One region of the Psychromonas sp. CNPT3 genome, then DNA from elsewhere that is predicted to be linked to it. Evidence: predicted binding sites of a transcription regulator. Region 1 holds the regulator's gene; the other holds the start of a gene.

Region 1 (7,509 bases):
TCGCCCTACCGCACTGACAAAAGAACAATTCATAGATTAACCTTAGCCAATTCGGTTTTAAAGGGTTCTGCCTTTGCATGAAATGGCACAGGGCCATCACTAAGACCAAGTAGAAACTGCTGTAATAATGCATTATCTTTTTCTTTTAATAATACATCGACACTGCCTTGCGCAATAATCTCGCCTTGTGCAAGTACATACACATTATCTGCAATCGATAGCACTTCATCGACATCATGAGAAACAATAATAGAGGTGAGACCTAATGTTTTATTTAACTGTTTCACTAGTTTTAATAACACATTCATTGAGATAGGATCTTGTCCGGTAAAAGGTTCATCATACATGATCATTTCAGGATCTAAAGCAATGGCCCGCGCCAATGCAACACGTCTTGCCATCCCACCCGATAACTCTATGGGTAATAAATGTTGCACACCACGTAAACCAACCGCTTCAAGCTTCATCAATACTAATGTTTTTAATAACGCCTCATCGAGTTGATAATGCTCGCGTAATGGGAAAGCCACATTTTCAAAAACACTTAGTTCATTAAACAAAGCACCACTTTGAAATAACATACCCATTTTTTTACGCGCATCAAAAAGTGTTTTTTGGTCGCAATCATGGATAGGTATATCGTTAAAAATAATTTCGCCACTGCTACCGCGCAACTGGCCACCAATTAATTTGAGCAAGGTTGTTTTACCTATACCGCTGGGGCCTAAGATAGCCGTTATTTTCCCACGTTCGAATTCGAAATCTAATTGATCAAACAACACCCGTCCAGAACGACTAAAGTGCATTTTCTTTATCTGTAAATGAATGTCTTTTTTCATTAAATATATCTACGTAGTGAACAAAACTAATGACAGTGTAATAAGGCACGCTTTTTTATACAAACTTTAAATCTATAAACCTTCGTTTACTTTGATAAAAAATATTTTTTTACACTCTACTTATCGATGTTAGCTAAAATAAGACATTATCAGCACTTAAGTCTTTATTTTTTTACTGATAACCGTAACAATGTCTTTTAATACCTTAGCTAACGAGAAATACAATGATCGAAACACCTTACGGAAACATCAGCGCGGTCAATTATCAACGCGCCAAAAAAATAAAACTCCTTATCTGTGATGTTGATGGTGTGTTTTCAGATGGCCGTATCTATTTAGGTAACCAAGGCGAAGAATTGAAAGCCTTTCATACAAAAGATGGTTTCGGTATGAAAGCGATTATGCAGCAAGGGATCGAGATTGCTATTATTACCGGCAGACAATCAAATATTGTCGCCAATCGAATGCAAGCTTTAGGTGTCTCTCTTATTTTTCAAGGTAAAGAAGATAAATTAAGTGTTTATCAATCTTTACTTACTAAGCTGAACTTAAATGCATCAGAAGTCGCTTATATCGGTGATGACGTCGTCGATTTACCCGTTATTCAAGCATGCGGGCTGGGAGTGGCCGTTAACGATGCTCATCCGTTAGTGATACAAGGTGCGGACCTAGTCACAAAAACGCGCGGTGGCTTTGGCGCTGTCCGTGAAATTTGCGACCTTTTTTTACAGTGCCATCATAAATTACAGATAACCACCGGTAAAAGTGAATAAATAAATGAAAAAACGCCATATTATCCCTTTTGCTGCCCTGCTCATCGCTTTTCTTTTTTGGTCTTATTTTAAAGCAGAGCCACTCTATAAAATATCAAAAGTACACAATCCAAATTACACTGCCTATAATTTAAGCAGTACACATTTTGACACGCTAGGTGATATTAGCCACAAAATGTTTGCCGATAAAGCCACAACTTTTAGCGAGAAAAATAACACCGTATTTATTAATCCACGTGTTATTGTGTATGTTAGAAATAAAGATAATAATCAAATAAGTACTTGGCAGATAAGTAGTAAAGATGGTTTATTAGAAGATGAAAACACATTAAAATTGACTCATGATGTGCGCGTTGAAAACCTAAGTTTAGATCAACTCATACAAAATATAGCCACTGAAGAGCTCACTTTACTGCTGGATAAAAAAGAAATCAGTTCAAATCTGTTTATTACTTGGGATGGTCCGCAAATGCATCAACAAGGTGTCGGAATGTGGGCTTCACTACTGAGTAACGAAATGATAGTAAAAAACAATATAAAAGCGGTGTATTTTAATGAAAAAAATTAAAATTGGTTTGATCAGCAGTGCCCTACTCTTTTCACTTAGTGCTTGGGCGCTAGAATCAGATTATGTAAAACCTATTCATGTTAGCTCTATTAGTCAGCATGCCAAAATGAAAAATAATAGTATTACCTTTGTTGATGATGTTTTACTCACCCAAGGTAGTATTATCATAAAAGCAGATAAACTCATTGTCACCCGTACTGCACAGCCTAATCATGAGCAAATGTTAGCAAAAGGTAACGTCGCTACTTTTTATCAAACACAAGAAGATGGTCGGCCTTTTAATGCGCAAGCAAATAGCATTCATTATGATGTCGCTAAATCTAAAATCACGCTAACAGGCAATGCACAAGTTAAGCAATTAGACAGTCGCATTAACGGCGCTAAAATTATTTATTATTTAAACACCGAAGAGTTGATTGTGATGAGTGATAAAAATAATGAAAAACGGGTTAAAACGGTTTTTTTACCGGCTCAGTTTGAAAAAAACAACAATAAACCTAACTCAACAAAAGAAAAATAAAAATGGCTGAATTGATCGCAACGGGACTCGTAAAAAGTTACAAAGGACGCACCGTCGTAAATGGCGTTAATTTAACCGTTAAAACGGGTGAAATTGTCGGTTTATTAGGCCCAAATGGCGCAGGAAAAACCACCTCATTTTACATGGTGGTAGGCCTGGTTAAACAAGATGAAGGTAAAATATGCATTGATGATGAAGATATCTCACATCAACCCATGCACATTAGAGCGCAAAAAGGGATTGGTTATTTACCTCAAGAAGCCTCTATTTTCAGACGTCTAACCGTAACTGAAAACATTATGGGTATATTACAAACGCGTAAAAACCTAACGTCTGCCCAGCGCACTGAAAAATTGAATGCGTTACTTAATGACTTTAATATTAATCATATTAAAGATAACAAAGGCATGAGCCTCTCTGGGGGTGAAAGGCGACGCGTAGAAATAGCCAGAGCACTCGCAACCGATCCAAAGTTTATTTTATTAGATGAACCTTTTGCCGGTGTTGATCCTATTTCAGTACTCGATATTAAAAAAATTATTGAACAACTACGCGATCGAGGCTTAGGCGTTTTAATCACGGATCACAATGTACGCGAAACATTAGATGTATGTCAGCACTCATATATCGTTAGCCATGGAGAAATAATCGCGATAGGAACTCAGGAGGAGATCCTATCTAATGCCAAAGTTAAAGAAGTCTATTTAGGCGATGCATTTAAGCTATAGTTATCGTCATTAACTCTACTAGTAAGGAAGAAAGTATTTTGATAAAACAAGGTTTACAATTGAAAATGGGTCAGCAACTTGCAATGACCCCTCAATTACAACAAGCAATCAAATTATTACAACTTTCTACCTTAGACTTACAACAAGAGATCCAAAATGCGCTCGATGAAAATCCTCTTCTTGAGCAAGAGGATGATAGTGGCCTTGAAGACATAAAAAAAGAACAAGATAGTAGTCAAATAGATACTGCTGAGGCGATCTCTAAACTAGAGTTTTCTGATGATCTTCCGGTCGAAAATAACTGGGATGAGGCCTATACTCCGCCTCCGACCACCACCATCTCATCCGGACGAAGCTCCTTTGATGGCGAAGATCGTGTTTATCAAGGCGAATCCTGTACCACTTTACAAGATCATCTTGTTTGGCAAATGCAATTAACTCCCTTTTCTGATACCGATTTATTAATTGCAGCCAATATCATCGATTCTATCGATGAATCAGGCTATTTAACCAGTAGCTGTGAATCCATTTTAGAAAGCTTGCAAAAAGATGTAGATGATTTAGAGCTCGATGAAATATTAGCCGTCCTTAAGCGTATACAACATTTTGACCCGGTTGGCGTTGCCTCTCGAGGCACAAAAGAGTGCTTACAAATTCAATTACGAAATCTAAGTGAAGATACGCCTTGGCGCCAAGAAGCGTTAATGATCCTTGATCAACATATGCAACTTTTAGCAAGCCGTGATTATCGAACGTTGGCACGAAAGACTAAATTAAAAGAAGCACAATTAGCCCATATTATGCGTTTAATACAAAGCCTTGAGCCTCGCCCAGGTAATAAAATAGAGAGCAGTCAGGCGCAATATATTGTGCCAGATGTGTATGTAAAAAAAATAGCGGATCAATGGTGCGTCTCTTTAAATCAAGACTGTGATCCAAATTTATCTATAAACCAACATTATGCAGACCTTTGTAAAGGCAAGATCAGTAAAGCTGACAACGCATTTATTAAAGGCCATTTACAAGAAGCAAAGTGGTTTATCAAAAGTTTAGAAAGTCGTAATGATACCTTATTAAAGGTTTCAAAATGCATTGTAGAGCAGCAACAAGATTTTTTTGAACTCGGTGATGAAGCGATGAAGCCGATGGTACTCAATGATGTCGCCTTTGAAGTCGAAATGCACGAATCAACAATCTCTCGCGTCACCACCCAAAAATTTATGCATACGCCACGTGGTATTTATGAATTAAAATTTTTCTTCTCAAGTCATGTGGCGACAGAAAGTGGCGGAGAGTGCTCGTCCACCGCTATTCGCGCTTTAATTAAAAAATTAGTCGCAAGCGAACCTAATAACAAACCATTAAGTGATAACAAAATGACAAAATTACTTGATGATCAAGGTATTAAAGTGGCTCGACGTACCGTTGCAAAATATCGAGAATCCTTAGGCATCCCCCCGTCAAATCAAAGAAAACAGTTAATTTAATGCACTATAATGAGTTATAAGTATGATAAAAATTAAAAAATAGTGATTTACACATGGCAATGCACTTACAACCTGCTAAACTCGCGCCTTTTCAATAAAAAGAAAAAGCGCTTAGCAAAAAAATAGCTAGGAGCGCATCGTTCATGTTAATGTTATTGTTATTATTGCGTTATTTAAACGCTTAATATTTATACATCAGCTTGTTTAAAATAAAGATGATTATCTCTGTTGCATCTATTGAACAGAAAAAAAGTGATCCCTATGAAAATATCTACCTTAATAACTGAAGATTCAGTCTTTAGCCAAGTAAATTGCAACAGCAAAAAATCGGCTTTAGAAAAAATAAGTATTAGTGCGGCTAAAACATTGAACCTTGATCATCAAGTTCTCTTTAATGAACTCATTGCCCGAGAAAAAATCGGCTCAACAGCGGTTGGCTCTGGTGTTGCGATCCCACATATTAAAATTTCCAGCGACTTACCCGCAACAGGTGTTTTTTTACAATGCCAAAAGGGTATTGATTATGATGCATCAGATGGTAAAAGTGTGGATATTTTATTTGCTATCTTTGTGCCCGAAGATCGTTGCCAAGAGTATTTAAGCGCGCTTGCAACCATCAGTGAAAAATTATTAGATAAAACACTCTTACGCCAATTAAGAAGTGCGACCGACGATAAAATATTGTTTGAATGCTTACAATGTAATTAAAAATCAATTAAGGGATCTTAACTATGAAGTTAATCATCATCAGTGGCCGCTCTGGATCGGGTAAAACTATCGCACTACATGTGCTTGAAGATCTGGGTTATAACTGTATTGATGGGATCCCTTTTGCCTTACTTGAACAATTATTAGAAAATGTCGATGCTAAGCACAATAAAGTGGCGATTAGCTTAGACGTACGTAATCTTCCCGGTGAATCCTCGCAGATAGCTGATTTATTGCAACGCTTGCAAGACAAAGTCGAAAGCGACATCATTTACATTGATGCTGACAGTACAGAGCTTATTCGGCGCTATAGCGAAACCAGACGATTACATCCTCTTTCTAAGCAAAAAATGTCCTTATCACAAGCATTAGAATTAGAGCACTTACTGTTACAACCTATCAAAGAGAAAGCCTCTCTCGTTATTGATACTACGACCCTATCTATTCATGATCTCAATGAGCGTTTAAAAATTTATTTACAAGGTAGCAGTAAAAGTAAACTTCTTTTAGTCATTCAATCCTTTGGTTTTAAATATATGCATCCCGAAGATGCTGATTACATGTTTGATGTGCGTTTTTTGCCTAACCCACACTGGCAAGAAGACTTACGACAATATACCGGACTTGATCCTTGCATCGAAGAGTATTTAGATGCCTTTCCCGTCGTAAAGCAAACGATTAATCAAATCGATAATTTATTCCAATCATGGCTTGGACATTTAGAAAATAATAATCGTCATTATGTCACCATTGCAATTGGGTGTACTGGTGGAAAGCATCGCTCCGTTTATGTCGCGGAGCAACTGGCGAAGCGCTTTAAAAATCATTACCCGGTACAAATTGAACATAAATGTTTAAAATAACGATAAAGCAGTAGCTATCAGCAAACAAATCTCTACAATACGCAATAACTTAAGCGGTAAAATACATAAGATCGCTAAGCAAACAAGGTGTCTTGACTTACTATAATATAAAAACAACAAAATAAGAGCCGAATTTAAAGGCCATACACAAAAGTAGACTTAGGCTATTGCATCGCTAAGTTAGCTTAAGCATAAGGAAAAGGGGCCACTCCATGTTGGAAAACAGTGATTTACAAAATGCCCAGCAACGCCTAATCGAAGTTAATAACGCTTTAGAAAGTGGTATGTTTGTCTCAACACGTCGTCTACTTGAAAAAATGCCAGCCTGTGATGTGGCATTGTTACTTGAATCTTCCCCCCCCGCAAACCGTAAAATCCTCTGGAATTTAACTGATCACGACCAACAAGGTGAGATCCTTGAAGAATTAAATGAAGATGCCAAAGACGGTATTATTAGTTTAATGAAAGCCAGTGATCTGGTGGCTGCAACAGAGGGCATGGAAAGTAATGAACTTGCCTATATTTTACGTGGTATTCCAAATAGTCTTTATCAAGCCGTTTTAGAACAAATGGCAGAGCAAGACAGGCACCGCGTAGAGCAAGCATTCGCTTACCCCGAAGATACTGCTGGCTCTATCATGAATACCGACACAATCACCTTGAGACCGGATGTTTCTATTGATGTGGTGCTGCGGTATTTACGCTTAAAAGGCGAATTACCTGAAACAACCGATACACTTTATGTTGTTGATGTAAACGACCAGTTAATTGGTGATGTGCCTCTTTCAACTTTACTTACTGTCGATCCGTCACTCTCGGTTGCCGAGGTTATGAATAGTCAAACAGAAATGCTACTCGTTGCGATGGATGAAAAAGAAATAGCTAAACTTTTCCAACGTCACGATTGGATCTCAGCCCCCGTCGTCGATACCAACAACCAACTTCTCGGACGTATTACCATTGATGATGTGGTCGATATTATTCGTGAATCAGGTGAGCACTCTATGATGGGCATGGCAGGTA
Region 2 (7,509 bases), 1.5 Mb from region 1:
GCGAGGTGGTAGCTTTTCACAAAAGAAAATACTTATCGGTAGCCGCCTCAAACGTAATATGGGTGCTCAAAAAATAATAAAAAATAGAGATGTTTGTTTTGTCTGTCAAAAAGATCAAGTGATCATTAGCGCAATAAAAGCAGGATTAGTAATTAAAACTTCAGGAATAGCCCTAAATAATGCTAATATTGGAGAATCTGTTAGAGTCAAAAATTCACGTTCTCAACGTATTGTTGTGGGCACCGTCTCTGCACAAAAAGAAGTACAAGTTACTTTTTAGAGTAAATTGCACTTTATTTTAGAGACGTATTGTTTTAATATTTCACATTGTTAAAAAAACTTTACATTTAAACACTTTTTTTTGTTTTTTTACTAAAGAAAGTACGCGTTTCGCCGATATAATATAAACATGATACTTTTGGAATATAATTATGAGCATCAACATTAACCGCCAAGCGACACAAAAAAACATTGTGGTTGAGCAGCATAAGGCTCAGGCGCAAAAATCATCTGTCAAAAACGCACAAAATGTTAATAATGATCAACATAAAGATTCTGTGCAATTAACGTCACAAGCGAAGAATATAAATAAAATGCAACAACAAGGTGCGACAGAGCCCCAAGTAAACAAACAGCGTATTGAATCACTAAAAGCCGCTATCACTAACGGTGATTATAAAATCAATACAGAACGACTCGCACAGCGCCTCAGTCAATTTGAAGGTGATTTTAGTCGAATTCTGAAATAAGTTTTAAGCTGAGATAATTAAACAATGCCTATTGAAAAGCTAAATCGACAATTAATATTAATTAATGAATTGCACCTGATATTGGAGCAAGAAACGACGTGTCTAAAAGAAAAGAGCTTTTCTCATCTCAGTGAAATTTTGAAACAGAAACAACAAAAATTAACTTTAATCGCAGAGCTAGATAGCGTTTTATCGCGTCCGGCCGATTTACAACAAATAGAAAATTCAACAACGGCTCAGGAAATAAAGAAAGAAATTCTTTCTTGCCTTGCTAAATGCCAACATATTAATAGTATTAATGGAAAATTAGTAGAGTTAGGTATGCGCAGTAATAAACATCTGACTCAACTTATCAAGCAAGCAACAGGAAAGAACAGCATCACCTATGATCAAAAAGGGATGCTAAATAGTGGTCAACTTTTAGGTAAAAACATTCAGGCATGATCAATAATAAATCGCTTTCTTACGCGGCTTTGATTGTTCACCTATGATATTTGAATACGGTAACGCTTTCATATCCAGAACTAACTCCGTAATATAAAGTTTACCTTCATGGTAACTTTTTAACACCCGAGCACCTCTAACTAACCCCCGAACCTTACTTCGAACACGAGCGCTTTGTATATGCACACCAGAAAGCTCGGTTTCAGAACTCAGTAACACGCCATATACTTGCTCTGCCATTTCTTTATAAGCATCCAATTTAGATGCTTTGATAGCGTTTAGTATTTTTTCTTCTAAGGTTGCCCCTTTTTGAGTCGCAACAGGTGCATAACCGACAGAGGTAAAGCTATGCACGTCAGTTTGCTCTTTTAGTTCTTCTTGGGTTGGCAATAACATATTATGTGATATTGGCGTACATGAAAAAAGAAACAAAGTACTACAAAGCAATACTGACAACGAGCGATAACATCGATTAATGTTCATTAATATATCCTTGCTAAAAAACGAAAATGGCAATGCTAATCAAGCAAGAATTAAGCCAGCTTCGACTAAAAAAACACTTTTCACCTAAGCATTGCGCTTTTATCGACAAATATAAGTCACTATCTGTTCTTATTTAAAGAGACATCGATAACGGCTACCAGTATTTACGAGTAGTGCTAATAGGAGAGAGTGTAATACAGAATGGATGAGTGATATTAGGAATTTCTCATGTCTACCTGACACTTGAGGCGTCCTTTGACTTACATCTATAGCATAAAGTAGATTTATATATGCTTAGGTATAAAAGCAAAAATGCAACGAGATAGGTTCGTTGCATTTTTTGTTTTTTATTGGCACCTAAATAACACGGCGAATAATACAAAGCTTTCAGTTTGCTAGCGCTATTTAACCAAGTGAACTTGCGCTCGGTTGTTACGTATTTGTTGGCTATTTCTATTATAATATTGATTAGTGCGATAATCGTATTCCCCCCCCACAAACATACCATGAGGAATAAAAGCACTGCTGGTAGATTCCACAATACTAGTATCGGTATTGACGATACGTACATTTAAAATAAGCCCTTCTTCATTGCGAGACATTGTTCCGGTAAAAATACGGCGCACATCTATATTTTTATTTAATCGTTTCCAGTCGCGAGTTAGTGCGAATTCACCTCGTGAGGTGATCTGAATATCTCCCGTCAATTTATAATCGACAACCTGCAATTGGCGGATATGTAATTCATGGATAAATAACTCCGTTACTGTCTGCCCTATCCAGTTGGTTTTTTTATGATCATTCAAATCGACTAGAGATGTTAATGCAATCGCTTCGCCTCTGTATCGAGTGGGAAAGTTAACCAATAATTGGTCGGCCATCTTACTGACAACTTCTGATAAAATCAGTGATTTCTCACCATTAAAAGAATATAACTTGCCGTACCCCTCTACTTGCGAAGTTTCTCCTGGTAAAAAAGCACTTTTACCAGAATTACTATATGAATTAGCAATATAATAATAAAGATACTCGCCATCACGATTATTTTGATTTTCTAATACAGGTTGGTAATTTTGGGGGAGATCACTTGCTGTCGAAACTTGCTCTACAGGCTCAAGAAGAGCGCAGCCCGAAAGAAACAATATAACACTGAATGCCGACAATAATTTTTTCATTCAATACCTACCTAATTATAATTCTAAAGAATGCTATGGATAATTTACTTAGCTTATCGGCACCCGCCCCATAAACTTTAATAAAGTTACACGGATTAAAGCACTTCCTTTCATAAAGTGGCAATATATACCACATCCAAGCTAATACTTACCTAAATACTAAATAAAGCAAAAATCGAGCCAGATTTATTTAGCTATTTTATTACTATAAATTAGCGACCTAATTTGGATATAAAAAAACAAAATAATAAATATCTCTTATTTTTCCCATTTAAAACAAAGCGTTTAAATCTATTGACGCATTTGCATATTCACATAGCTTGAGTATAATCAACGCATCTCTTCATAGCTCAACAGGATAGAGCACCCGCCTCCTAAGCGGATGATTTGGGTTCGAGTCCCGATGAGGAGACCAATTAAAGCAACACAAATAAAACCCAATAATAAACTACAGTTGTTAATTGTTTAAGCGTGTTATTACCATCAACTCTCATTCCCACCTTTAAATTTAATGTCCTAATCCGCATGCTAGATTGCAGTTAAAAAATCACAAATAATTACGTAGATCCTTTGTTAATTTTGTTTTATAAAATTAAAATTAATTTATATCTTATACCAAAGGAATTAATTAAGTTTTCATGTATTGCGCAGGAAAAATTAACCCTAGCAAGGCGTGAGTTGTAGGAGAGTGTTGTTATCACTTCAAAACTCACAACGCAGGGTGGGATAATTTCAACAAGCAAGACGGGTAACCTTTTTAGTTCCTTTGCTATTAGATTAGAATTTTCGACAAAACCTTAGTACCTTGTTCTCGCATATTAATAGAACGGACAATGTATGCTATGTCCGTTTTATATTTAATTAAATAACCAATATTGAATAGGATCAGAGGGGCATTCGAAGGGACCACATTCTGCAAAAGTACTCAACACATTAAGTAGAGTAACGAAAAGTACAAGGGCAATTGCTACTTTACTTAGCACCGGCATTTGTACAAATGTTTGGTACTTTATTTCTTTATATTGTGAAGAAAATGACAACATGACAGCGCTTCCGAATACGATCACAACGAAAGAAATGAATGCCCAAGTATAAAAATGAAAAGAGAAGAAGGGATCACCGTAAAAAGGAGTACCGGGAATAACATGTAGTGAAATTTGTCTAAGAGCGACACCTGCACCAAATAAAGCCCCAAAGATCATAATGCCGTAATGCGATGTTCTTGGGCCATATACAACATTACACAGTAGACCAAATAAAACAGCAACAAATCCAACGCGTTGTAATAAGCATAAAGGACAAGGTAACTCTCCTGCAACAAATTGAGAATAGAAGGCGAACATCAACACAAAAGTGATTGCTATGGCGCCAAGTGCATTAAGTTGTCGTGAAAATGATTGAGTCATATTTTGCATCCTAGAGTAAAATAGAGAGTGAGTCGCTTGCATGATGTGAGAGCCAAAATAAACTCACAATGATAGATAGACTAAAAGCGTAAATAGCCAATTTTCGATTACCTTTTATTGCTAATAAGATAGCGGTGAAATATAAAAAAAATATTAATGTCATCATAAAATTCTCCTTGCTGAGTTATTGCAGGATAATTGTGTTAGCGAATATTTATACTTTCATTAACAGAATCAAAACTGCCGTTATATATGGATATCAATTATCCGGTTCAATATTAAGTACATAAGCACTAAGTGGTATTTAAAACTGTCGTTAGCGGATCATTAACCTCCCCTCTTCTTAACTACTTATTAATAAATTTTATTGTGAAAGACTAGAAATTTAATAGAATAAACCGATATAATCGGGTGCATTCTCGTAACAACTTATACAACACGCAACGGGATACTACTATTTATGTTGAAGCGTGACGGAAAGATCTCATCTTTCGTGAATGCTATTATTTGAGATATCGCACATGGAAATAACATGTCACTTTCTATTTTATGCAAATAAACTTGCCCTATAAAAGAATCAAAAGAGTTGCGCCACTTTTAACTATATTTTATAAATTCTTTGCAGGTGTACGGCGTTATCCCCCTCCTGACTCGTTTATTATTTATAAGACGCAAAATGACCATATCACCATCATCGAAGATGATTCTACGCATTTCCCTAAAAGTAGATAATGGCTAGCATCAAGCCCCTGATTTTTTACAGAAAAAGGTCGACCTCTAAATATTCGTAGATGCCTATCAGCTTAAGGATTAATAAATCGACTTAACAACCCCATCAACCTGTTCACGGCGTCAAAAAAACCAATTTACTTATAATGAATTTAATTTGCTTTCTATTACATTTCTGCTTTTAACTAAATTAATAAAGCTAATAACAAAGCATTTCACACAGCACAATGCATTAACGTAAATTTAACATTAATGTAACACGCGCCATTATAACTTTTTTAAAGAAAAAAACTACACTGCACTTTATCATGTGATACCAAAAGAATTTAATAGAAGATAGGATTTACCCAGTCTCTTGTGCATAGACACTTTAGATGCTCAACTAAAATCTAAAAACATCCAAGCGCGACTTACTTGATCGACTCAATTAATAATTTAAAAAATATTTTGAGCACTATTTTTTACAGTGTGATGGGTTAATCGGGATGTGTTTGTCATCAATATAGTATTTTCAGTAAGCTCACCTTAAGTATTTTTAAAACGCACCACAAAGTGTTTTTAGCCATGTGTAGCATGATAAAATAATATTTTTCAGGAAAAAAATTAATGTCGGAGACGATACGTTCATGAGTATCGTTTGTATTAAAGGAGGGAGGTACTTACATCAAGTGCTTGCTAACGCCACTATAAACACTGATTATCGAGTTTATCCATTCTCCTTGCGAAAAGAAATGAAACAACTCAGTATGGATAAAGAAATATAAAAAAAACAGTACATTTTTGGCAGGGAAATTAAATAAAGTTTGGGTATATTCGAGTAAGTCGCTCTAGATATCCCATAAAACAATTCTATAATGCACTACAACTGAGCCGTAGTGCATTTTAAGATCGGCTTGAATGTCCCGCTAAAATCATCAGTAAAGAAGAGCTAAATATGTACAGAACACTGCACGACGGTTGTTTAAACGCTACCATACACGCAGTATCATGCATAAGTTAAAACTTTTCGTGACGCAACGTCAGCCTCTAAAGTAACAACACAGTGAGCGCGTGCGTGGCTAACAACTGATTAAATCAGCAGTGTAAGCCAAGAGCAGGAACTCTGTCTTAAAATTTGTGTAATTACCTATCATTAACTTTATCGAATATCTTATCGATAGGTGATTACGCAGGCTCATCCATTTTTGGTTTACGGCGCATCGGCGCAAAACCAACATCTTTGGCTTCGTAAAACGTTTTATTAGGCACTGATTTTTGTTTTTTAGCTTTTACTGCCACTTTCTTTTTCTGTGCATTTTGCGCAAATTTATTTTTAGAAACTAACGCCTTCTTAGGAGCCAGTCCTTTAAATTTAGTCTTTATGCCAGCAACATTTGAAAATGAAATGCTTTGTTGTACAAATGCTTCTACTTTTTTAAAATTCAGCCAGTCTTTTGGACCAATAATTGAGATTGCATCACCTGTATCGCCAGCTCGCCCGGTGCGCCCTATACGATGTATGTATTCTTCCGTATGTTTCGGAATATCAAAGTTAATAACATGGCTTACATTTAATAAATCCAATCCTCTTGATGCAATATCCGTGGTCACTAATATTTTCACTTTACCTTTAGAAAAGGTATCCATGATTTTATTACGTTCACTTTGCGCAAGATTGCCATGCAACGCCACTGAGTTGCATTCTTTGTCATTTAAGATAGTACTTAAACGCTCTGTATCTTTACGTGTTGCAGTGAAAATGATCAGTTGTTTAATATTTTCATTTTTTACAAAATGAAATAATAATTTTTCTTTTTGCTTTAAATTATCTGCAAGGTAAAAACGTTGTGTGATTTGACTGTGTTGCTGATTTTCATCCCCGATCGATATACGTACCGGTGATTTTAATAATTGAGTTGCAAAATCATTTACTTCAGCGTGCCCTAATGTCGCAGAAAATAATAATGTTTGACGTAAGCGATGCTTAGCTTCCTCGTTAATGGCTTTGAGTTGCTCCGCAAAACCAAGATCTAACATACGATCCGCTTCATCTAAAATTAATAACTCTAAACCATGAAGATGTAATAAACCTTTCTTAAGGTGATCGACAATACGCCCCGGCGTGCCCACAACAAAATGCGGGTCTCTATCTAGTTGCTTAACTTGATCATTAAAGTTTTCACCGCCTAATACTAACGTTGACTTAAGCTTCGTATTCGACACTAATAAACGTAGCTGCGAGTATACTTGTTTAGCCAGTTCTCGTGTCGGCGTTAATATTAATACGCGAGGATCACGCTTAGTTAACGCGCGGGTTTTCAATACGCGTTGCATCGCCGGCAATAGAAAAGCCATTGTTTTACCCGAACCCGTTTTTGAGGATGCTAATAAGTCTTTTCCAGCAACTGCCAGCGGAATGGCTTCAGCTTGGATCTGTGTTGTTTCTGTAAATCCCAAATGGGCAAGGGATGTAATTAAACGGTTATCAACGGGTAAATCAGCAATGAGCAAAGGACTCTCCAAGTGAGCAATAAAATAATAAGG

The links. The regulator sigma-54, encoded in region 1, starts transcription at its own class of promoters, with help from an activator protein. The targets are predictions, from matches to a motif close to GTTGGCACGNNNNTNGNNT.
Region 2: a site for sigma-54 is predicted at 1,718-1,736, ahead of PCNPT3_RS03255 (LPP20 family lipoprotein). Genes of this name have one in related genera too.

The regions. Positions count from the first base shown of each region.
Region 1 is NC_020802.1:2,288,152-2,295,660, forward strand. Features, by position in the region: gene mlaE (lipid asymmetry maintenance ABC transporter permease subunit MlaE) at 1-33, opposite strand, end outside; gene PCNPT3_RS10100 (ATP-binding cassette domain-containing protein) at 30-839, opposite strand; gene kdsC (3-deoxy-manno-octulosonate-8-phosphatase KdsC) at 1,064-1,612, shown strand; gene lptC (LPS export ABC transporter periplasmic protein LptC) at 1,617-2,180, shown strand; gene lptA (lipopolysaccharide transport periplasmic protein LptA) at 2,167-2,700, shown strand; gene lptB (LPS export ABC transporter ATP-binding protein) at 2,703-3,428, shown strand; gene PCNPT3_RS10125 (RNA polymerase factor sigma-54) at 3,470-4,915, shown strand; gene PCNPT3_RS10130 (PTS sugar transporter subunit IIA) at 5,177-5,623, shown strand; gene rapZ (RNase adapter RapZ) at 5,647-6,486, shown strand; gene mgtE (magnesium transporter) at 6,699-7,509, shown strand, end outside.
Region 2 is NC_020802.1:722,261-729,769, reverse strand. Features, by position in the region: gene flgA (flagellar basal body P-ring formation chaperone FlgA) at 1-280, shown strand, start outside; gene flgM (flagellar biosynthesis anti-sigma factor FlgM) at 432-749, shown strand; gene flgN (flagellar protein FlgN) at 774-1,193, shown strand; gene PCNPT3_RS03255 (LPP20 family lipoprotein) at 1,194-1,676, opposite strand; gene PCNPT3_RS03250 (FlgO family outer membrane protein) at 2,078-2,851, opposite strand; tRNA gene PCNPT3_RS03245 (tRNA-Arg) at 3,191-3,266, shown strand; gene PCNPT3_RS03240 (disulfide bond formation protein B) at 3,709-4,257, opposite strand; gene PCNPT3_RS14240 (DUF5993 family protein) at 4,268-4,423, opposite strand; gene PCNPT3_RS03230 (DEAD/DEAH box helicase) at 6,151-7,476, opposite strand.